DNA from 2 places in the Nocardioides sp. NPDC057772 genome. Region 1 is predicted to be linked to the other one. Evidence: riboswitches for the same ligand, from Rfam matches in the RefSeq annotation. Region 1 holds a riboswitch; the other holds the start of a gene.
What was found. Region 1 has a riboswitch for thiamine pyrophosphate ahead of ACFVJS_RS07740 (thiamine ABC transporter substrate binding subunit). Riboswitches for the same ligand answer to the same signal wherever they lie in the genome.

Region 1 (4,190 bases):
GGCTTCGCGAAGGTCATGCTCTGGATCGAGCTGGCCGGCGTGCTCGTCGTCGGTGTCCTGTCGCTGGTCGTGCCGTCCTGGTTCCCGGACGACTCGGTATGGTCGAAGTTCGGGATCGGATACGGATTCGTTCCCGCCCTGCTGCCGATCCTGGGTCTGCTCTGGCTCTGGAGAGGACGACCCGAAGGAGCCCGATGAGCCAGACGAGTCAGTCGACAGCCACCGCCATCTCGCCTGACTCGGGGGAGCACTGGTCCGCTCCGGGAGCATGGACGGTCGCCGACGGCGTGCACCGGATCCCGCTGCCGCTGCCGATGGACGGGCTCAAGGCGGTCAACATCTACGTCCTCGAGGGCTCTGACGGGCTCTCGCTGGTCGACGGCGGCTGGGCGATCACCGAGGGGCGCGCCGCGCTGGAGAGCGGGCTGAAGAAGCTCGGCTTCGCGTTCGGCGACATTCGGCGCTTCCTGGTCACTCACGTGCATCGCGACCACTACACGCTCGCCTCCGTGCTGGGTGAGGAGTTCGGCGCCGACGTGCTGCTCGGTGCCGGCGAACGGCCCACCCTCGAGCTCACCAACGGCGACCTCGACGGCTGGATCTCGACCGACCGGCTGCTCGCCCATGCCGGTGCGCACGACCTGGCCGCCGTGTGGGCCGCCAACCCGCCGCCCGCCCCCGACCTGTCCCACTGGCGGATGCCCTCGCGATGGCTGGAAGGGGACGTACGCCTCTCCGTCGCCGGCCGCGACGTCGATGCCGTGCACACCCCCGGTCACACCCAGGGCCACTACGTCTACGCCGATCTGGCCGGCTCGGTCCTGTTCGCCGGCGACCACGTGCTGCCCACGATCACCCCGTCGATCGGCTTCGAGCCGGTCCCGGTCATCGACCCGCTGGGCGACTTCATGGCGTCGCTGACCAAGGTCCGCTCCCTGCCCGACCTGCGGCTTCTGCCCGCCCACGGCCCCGTCGCGACCTCGTCGCACGCCCGCGTCGACGAGCTCCTCGCCCACCACGAGTCGCGGCTCGCCCAGTCGCTGTCCTCGTTGAAGGCCGGCCGTCGCTCGGCGCTCGAGGTCGCGGGCGACCTCGGCTGGACCCGCCACGAGCGTGCCTTCGCCGAGCTCGACTACTTCAACGCCGGGCTCGCGGTCATGGAGACCAAGGCCCACCTGGAGCTCCTGGTCGCTCGCGGTCTCGCCACGCGTGATGAAACCGAGGCGAGCGTGCTGTTCGCTCCGGTCGATGCGGTCAGCGCCTGAGGCGCATCGGGGTGTGCGGGATGCCGTCCTCGAGGAACTCCTCGCCGTCCTTCACGAACCCGAACTTCGCGTACCAGCCGGCCAACGGAGACTGAGCATCCAGCACGATGTCACGGTCGGTGACGGCCTCGACGGCGGCCCGCATGATCACGTCCGCCAGGCCCTTGCCGCGGTGGGCGGGGGCGAGGACGACGCGGCCGATCCGCCACACGTCGCCGTCGTCGAGGATGCGGGCGGTGCCCGCGAGCTGGTCGCCGTCGGTCAGCACCACATGACGCGTCCCCGACTCGAGGTCCCGGCCGTCCAGGTCGAGGTACGGGCAGTCCTGCTCGACGACGAAGACCTCCTGGCGCAGCTGCCACAGGGCGTACGCGGTCTTGGGGGTGAGGTCGTCGAAGGACGAGATGGAGACGTCGGTCATGGGTGGATTCTCGCAAGCAAGTAGTGTTGCCGGGAACAGACAGGGGAGGCCGAGAGGCCTGAGAGTGCGGCGAGCAGCGCCGCAGACCCTCCGAACCTGCTCCGGTTGACACCGGCGAAGGGAGTCAGAATGCGCACGCGTACGCCTGCCATCACTGCCACTGCGATCACTGCGGTCTCGGCGCTGCTGCTGTCCGCCTGCGGGAGCACCCCCGCCGAGCCGGACGCCGAGAAGTCGGGCGGCGCCGACGACAAGACCGTCGTGCTGCTGACCCACGACAGCTTCACGCTGCCGAAGGAGGTGCTCGCCGAGTTCACCGAGAAGACCGGCTACACCGCCGAGATCCGGCACGCGGGCGACGGCGGCGAGCTGACCACCAAGATCGCCATGGACACCGGCAACCCCGACGGTGACGCGGTCTTCGGCGTCGACAACACCTTCGCCAGCCGGGCCATCGACCAGGGCGCGCTGGAGGCCTACACGCCGTCCGAGATCCCCGAGGGCGTCTCCGAGTACGACCTGCCCGGCGACGAGGAGCACTTCCTCACGCCCGTCGACAACGGCAGCGTGTGCGTCAACATCGACACCGAGTGGTTCGCGGCCAAGAAGCTGACGCCGCCGGAGTCGCTCGACGACCTGGCCGACCCTGCGTACAAGGACCTCTTCGTGACCCCGGGCGCGGCGACCTCGACGCCGGGGATGGCCTTCCTGCTGGCGACCGTCGCCGAGTACGGCGAGGACGGCTGGGCCGACTACTGGGGCAAGCTGATGGACAACGGCGCCAAGGTCGTCGACGGCTGGGACCAGGCCTACTACTCCGACTTCACCCAGGGCGGCGGGAAGGGTACGCGTCCGATCGTCCTCTCCTACGACTCCTCGCCGGCGTTCACCGTCAAGGACGGCAAGACCACGACCAAGGCCCTGCTCGACACCTGCTTCCGTCAGGTCGAGTACGCCGGTGTGCTGAAGGGCGCCGACCACCCCGAGGGCGCCAAGGCGCTGATCGACTTCATGCTCTCCGACAGCGTGCAGGGGGCGTTGCCGGAGAGCATGTACGTCTTCCCCGTCTCCTCCCGCGTCGAGCTGCCGGCCGAGTGGGCGAAGTTCGCCCAGCAGCCGACCTCGCCGCTCTCCGTCGAGCCGAAGGAGATCGAGGAGAACCGGGAAGCGTGGCTGGCGACCTGGAGTGACACGATCGCGCAGTGAGCTCCACCCGTCGCGTAGGGACACTCGTCGCGCTCGCCGCCCTCCCGGTGGCGGTGCTGGCGGTCTTCTTCGTCCTGCCGGTCACGGGGATGGTGCAGCGCGGACTGTTCTTCGGTGGCTCCTTCGACCCGTCCGTGGTGTCCCGGGTCGTGGGGCGCCCGGAGATCCAGCGGGCGCTCTGGTTCACGCTGTGGTCCTCCGGGCTCGCGACGGTGCTGAGCGTGGCCCTGGGGTTGCCGGCAGCGTTCGCCCTGCATCGACTGGCGTTTCCGCTGCAGCGTGCGATCCGGGCCGGGCTGCTGGTGCCGTTCGTGCTCCCCACCGTCGTCGTCGGCGTCGCTTTCCGGGAGCTCATCGGCGAGGCGGGGCTGCTGGCTCCTCTCGGGCTCGACGGGACCCCGACGGCGATCATCCTCGGGCTGGTCTTCTTCAACGCCTCGGTGGTGATCCGGGCCGTCGGAGCGGCCTGGGAGTCGCTCGACCCGCGCCCGGGTGAGGCGGCCGCCGCTCTCGGGGCGTCGCCTTCGCGGGTCTTGTGGACGATCACCCTGCCCGCGCTGCGTCCCGCGATCGTCTCCGCGGCTTCGGTGGTCTTCCTGTTCTGCGCCACCGCGTTCGGGATCGTGCTCACCCTCGGCGGGGTGCGCTACAACAGCATCGAGACCGAGATCTACAAGCTGACCTTCACCCTGTTCGACCTGCCCGGAGCCGCGGTGCTCTCGGTGCTCCAGCTGGTGGTCGTCGTCGGTCTCCTGGTCGTGGCCGGTCGACTGCGTTCGGTGCCGGATCCGGCGCAGTCGAGGGTCGTCGTACGCCGCCGCCGGGTGTCGCGGCGGGACCTCCCGGTCCTGCTGTCGACGTCTGTGCTCGTCCTGCTGGTGGCCGGGCCGCTGCTGGCGCTGCTGCTCGGGTCGCTGCGGGTCGAGGACCGGTGGAGCCTCGGCAACTACGTCGCCCTGCAGACCCCCGGGTTCGACCCGCCGCTGCTGGTGCCGGTCACGACCGCGCTGATGACGTCGTTGGCGGTCGCGGTGCAGGCGTCGCTGGTCGCGCTCGTGCTCGGGCTGCTGGTGGCCTTCGCGGTGACCCGCCGGTCGCGGACCCGGGCCGAGCGTCGCGTGCGGGCGGTCCTCGACGGGCTGTTCATGGTGCCGCTCGGGGTCAGCGCCGTCACGCTCGGCCTCGGGCTCTATCTGACGCTCGGCTCAGGCGCTCTCGACTTCCGGGACGAGCCGTGGCTGGTGCCGCTCGCCCAGGCTCTGGTCGCGTTGCCCCTGGTGGTGAGGACGTTGGTGCCG
Region 2 (4,190 bases), on a different contig from region 1:
GGGCGACGGCCTGGCGCGGGATCCGGCCGGCACCACGGGCGGCGTGGCCGGCCTCGACCGCGAGCCGCAGCGCGCGGGCCATCGCGGCCGGGGCGTCGGCGCGCGTCACCGCGGTGGCGGCGAGGACGGCAGAGCAGCCGAGCTCCATCGCCAGCGCCGCGTCGGAGGCGGTGCCGACCCCCGCATCGAGCACGACGGGTACGTCGACCGCGGCCACGACGGCCTCGATGGCGTGCGGGTTGAGGATGCCGAGCCCCGACCCGATCGGCGAGCCGAGCGGCATCACCGCCGCACAGCCGGCGTCCTCGAGCCGACGCGCGAGGACGGGGTCGTCGGTGGCGTACGGAAGGACCGTGAAGCCTTTGCGCACCAGCTGCTCGGCGGCCTCGACGAGCTCGACGGCGTCGGGCATCAGTGAGGTCTCGTCGCCGATCACCTCGAGCTTGACCCAGTCGGTCTCCAGCGCCTCCCGGGCCAGCTCGGCGGTCAGCACCGCCTCGCGCGCCGAGAGGCAACCGGCCGTGTTGGGCAGGATCGGCACGGCCGCGGCGCGGAGCGTCTCGAGCAGACCGCCGGACGCCGTGGAGGACGTACGCCGCATCGACACCGTCACCAGCCCGGGCTCGGCCGCGGCGATGACCTCCGGGAGCAGCGCCAGGTTGGGCAGGCCGCCGGTGCCGAGGAAGAGGCGCGAGGACAGCTCGCGTCCGGCGATCTTCAAGATTCCGCTCATCCGCCCTGCACCGCCGTCACGATCTCGATGACGTCGCCGTCCTCGAGGCGGGTGGTCGCATGCTCCGCACGCGGTACGACCTCGCCGTTGACCGCGATGGCGCTCCCAGCACGCTCGGTCAGCAGGTCGACGATGCCGGCGCCGTCGGCGACCTCGGCCGGTTCGCCGTTGATCATCAGTCTCATCTGTCGGTCTCCTCGGTGTTGCTTGACGGGCACTTCGTGGGCTTGTCGGGTGTTTCAGTGCCCGTCAGGCCCAGGGATCCCCGGTCGACCGGGTATTCCAGGAACCGGCGCGGATCCACCACGGGCTCCACCGTCCCTGTCTCGATGTGATCGGCGACGAGCCGCGCGATGAGCGGCGCGAGCAGGACCCCGTTGCGGTAGGCGCCCGCGGCGAGCACGACGCCGGGCTCCTGGGTCGGTCCGACGAGCGGCAGGTTGTCCGCGGTGCCGGGCCGATCCCGCGAGGTCACCTCCACCACGCTGGCCCGGTCGAGCCCCGGCACCACCCGGCGGGCGGAGTCGAGCAGCCGCCACACGCCCTCGACGGTCGGCAGCAGCGGACCGTCGCGTTCCTCGGAGGTCGCCCCGATGACGACCTCGTCGCTCTCGGTCCGCGGCACCACGTACACCTGCTCGCCGTGCACCCAGGCCCGCACCGTCCGCTCCACCCGCTCCGCCGTCCGCAGGCGGACGACGTCGCCGCGTACCGGGCGGATGAGGGAGGAGTACGGAGCGGGCAGCTGCGCGCCGGTCGCGATCACAGTCAGGTCGGCGGCCTCAACACCGTCACCAACGCGGTCACCTACCCGCGCGAGCAGCGCCGCGACGACGGCACGCGGGTCGACGGAATGGTCCTCGGCGAGGAAGGCGCCGCCGGCGACCCGGCCGAGTCCGGGTTCGTATCCCAGCAGGTCGCGACGCCCCAGCCGTTCGTAGGCGACCCCGGCGAGGTCGAGCACCGCGAGCTGCCGCTCGACCTGCTGCACGTCCCCGGCGTCGACGCCGACCAGCAGCGTCCCGCGGGTGTGCACGGGCACCCCGAGCCTCGACGCGAAGTCAGGCCACAGCGCGAGCGATGACAGGCACAGCCGGGTCAGGTCCTCCTCGCCGTGCCAGGCCTCGCCGGCCGGGCTGAGCATGCCGGCCGCGGCGTACGACGCCCCCGACCCCGGCGCGGGATCGACCATCGTGACCTCGTGCCCGCGGCGGATCAGCTCATCGGCGACAGACAGCCCGACGATCCCGGCCCCCAGAACGCGTACGCGCATCACGCCACCGCCGTCACGAGCTCCTTCGCGGCCTGGAGTGGATCGGGTTGTCGCCAGAGCCCACCGATCACGGCGACCCCGTGGGCCCCGGCGGCGCGGACCGGCCCGGCAGACTCCGCCGAGATCCCGCCGATCGCGATCAGCGGCAGCACGCCGGCGGCATCGGTGACGGCGGAGACGCCCAGCGGGTCGGGCAGGCCAGCCTTGGACGCGGTCGCGAAGACCGGCCCGAAGCCGGCGTAGTCGGCTCCCTCGGCCGCCGCCTCCTCGACCGCGGCCCGATCCCGGCAGGTCGCGCCGATGACCAGCCCCGGGGCGACCGCGTCGGCGATCCGCCGGGCCTCGGCCAACGGCAGATCGGACGCACCGAGATGGACGCCGTCCGCGCCGGCGGCGAGCGCGACATCGAGCCGGTCGTCCACGACCACACAGGCCTCGTACGCAGCGACGAGCTCGATCACGCTCGCGGTGAGAACGACCAGCTCACGCGTCGTCGCGGTCTTGTCGCGCACCTGGAAGCCGTCGACTCCTGCCGCGGCGAGCGCAGGCAGGAGCGTCAGGTCATCGGTCGTGGACACGAGACAGAAGAGCCTCGGGAGGGCAGGCAACACGTCAGTCACTTCCTTCGCCGGCATGATCCGGATCAGGTATTACGGTCGGAGCGGCTCCAGCTCCCTCTCAGCCCGCTGCCGCGGACTCCCGTGTGGGTTGGGTCTCCATCACTGTAACGGAGTGATGGGCACCCGACGCAAGGGGTTCACCCGATCATGGACGACTGACCGCCGCGCTGTGCGAGCGGCTTGAGCTCACAGGCCTCCGCGAAGCCGTCGGACTCGATACCCAGCGCGACGTTGGTGCGGGTCGAGAGGTTGGCGAACCCGATCACCGCGGTCAGCTCGATCACGGCCGCCTCCCCGAGCTGCGCGACCAGGGCCGACACCATCTCGTCGGTGACGGTCGGCTCGGCCTGGCTCATCGCCTCGGCGTACGCCATCACCTCCCGCTCCAGCGGGGTGAACACATCCGACTCACGCCAGCGCGGCACCTCCCGGGCCTTGTCCATGTCGAGGCCGCGGTTGTGCGCCTCGAAGTAGTTGAAGTCCAGGCACCAGCTGCACCCGACCGACGAGGCGACGGCCATGTGGGCAAAAGACTTCAGCTGCTCGTCGCAGGCATCCCACTTCTTGACCTTGGAGCCGAGGCCGGACATGCCCATCAACACCTTCTGGTTGTGCCAGTAGACGCCGACCGAGGACGGCACCTGACCGAGCATCTTCATGGCGAACCGCTTGATGAGCATCCCCTTGAAGCCGGTGATCTCCGCGGGTGCGATGCGGGTGGCGGTCATTTCTCCTCCTGGGGTCCAGGCCCCGTTCTTCGGGACTCTCGACATCTAGACGACGGACGCGCGCGATCTGTGACATCCCCGGCGGCGTACGATTCGGTTCCGTGGCTGACGTTGAGTTCCGGTACTCCGACCTCCTCCCGACTTCTCATGACGACACGCCTTACCGGCTGGTCACCTCAGAGGGGGTGGAAGAGATCGAGGTCGACGGGCGCAAGTTCCTCAAGGTCGACCCCGAGGCGATCCGCCTGCTGACCGCCGAGGCGATGAAGGACATCAACCAGTACCTCCGCCCGGCGCACCTCAAGCAGCTCCGCAAGATCATCGACGACCCCGAGGCCTCCGGCAACGACCGCTTCGTCGCGCTCGACCTGCTCAAGAACGTCAACATCTCCGCCGGCGGGATCCTGCCGATGTGCCAGGACACCGGCACCGCGATCGTGATGGGCAAGAAGTCCGAGGGCGTGCTGACCGGCTCCGACGACGCCGAGACCGTCAGCCGCGGTGTCTTCGACGCCTACACCAAGCTCAACCTCCGCTACTCCCAGCTCGCGCCGCTGACCACGTACGAGGAGAAGAACACCGGCTCCAACCTGCCCGCGCAGGTCGAGATCTACTCGACGGCCGAGGGCGAGAACGGCCCGGAGTACAAGTTCCTCTTCATGGCCAAGGGCGGCGGCAGCGCCAACAAGTCGTTCCTTTTCCAGGAGACCAAGGCGATCCTCAACCCGGAGAAGATCCTCACCTTCCTCGACGAGAAGATTCGGTCGCTGGGCACGGCCGCCTGCCCGCCGTACCACCTCGCCGTCGTCATCGGCGGGACGTCCGCGGAGTTCGCG

Region 2: linked by a shared signal. The riboswitch ahead of thiE (thiamine phosphate synthase) and the one ahead of ACFVJS_RS07740 (thiamine ABC transporter substrate binding subunit) in region 1 are both predicted to bind thiamine pyrophosphate.

Annotation. Positions count from the first base shown of each region.
Region 1 is NZ_JBHVKN010000029.1:16-4,205, forward strand. Features, by position in the region: partial or broken gene ACFVJS_RS07725 (hypothetical protein) at 1-198, shown strand, start outside; gene ACFVJS_RS07730 (MBL fold metallo-hydrolase) at 195-1,265, shown strand; gene ACFVJS_RS07735 (GNAT family N-acetyltransferase) at 1,255-1,686, opposite strand; TPP riboswitch at 1,718-1,826, shown strand; gene ACFVJS_RS07740 (thiamine ABC transporter substrate binding subunit) at 1,816-2,892, shown strand; gene ACFVJS_RS07745 (ABC transporter permease) at 2,889-4,190, shown strand, end outside.
Region 2 is NZ_JBHVKN010000070.1:7,637-11,826, reverse strand. Features, by position in the region: gene ACFVJS_RS13775 (thiazole synthase) at 1-733, opposite strand, end outside; gene thiS (sulfur carrier protein ThiS) at 730-918, opposite strand; gene ACFVJS_RS13765 (FAD-dependent oxidoreductase) at 915-2,006, opposite strand; gene thiE (thiamine phosphate synthase) at 2,006-2,584, opposite strand; TPP riboswitch at 2,610-2,719, opposite strand; gene ACFVJS_RS13755 (carboxymuconolactone decarboxylase family protein) at 2,764-3,354, opposite strand; gene ACFVJS_RS13750 (fumarate hydratase) at 3,456-4,190, shown strand, end outside.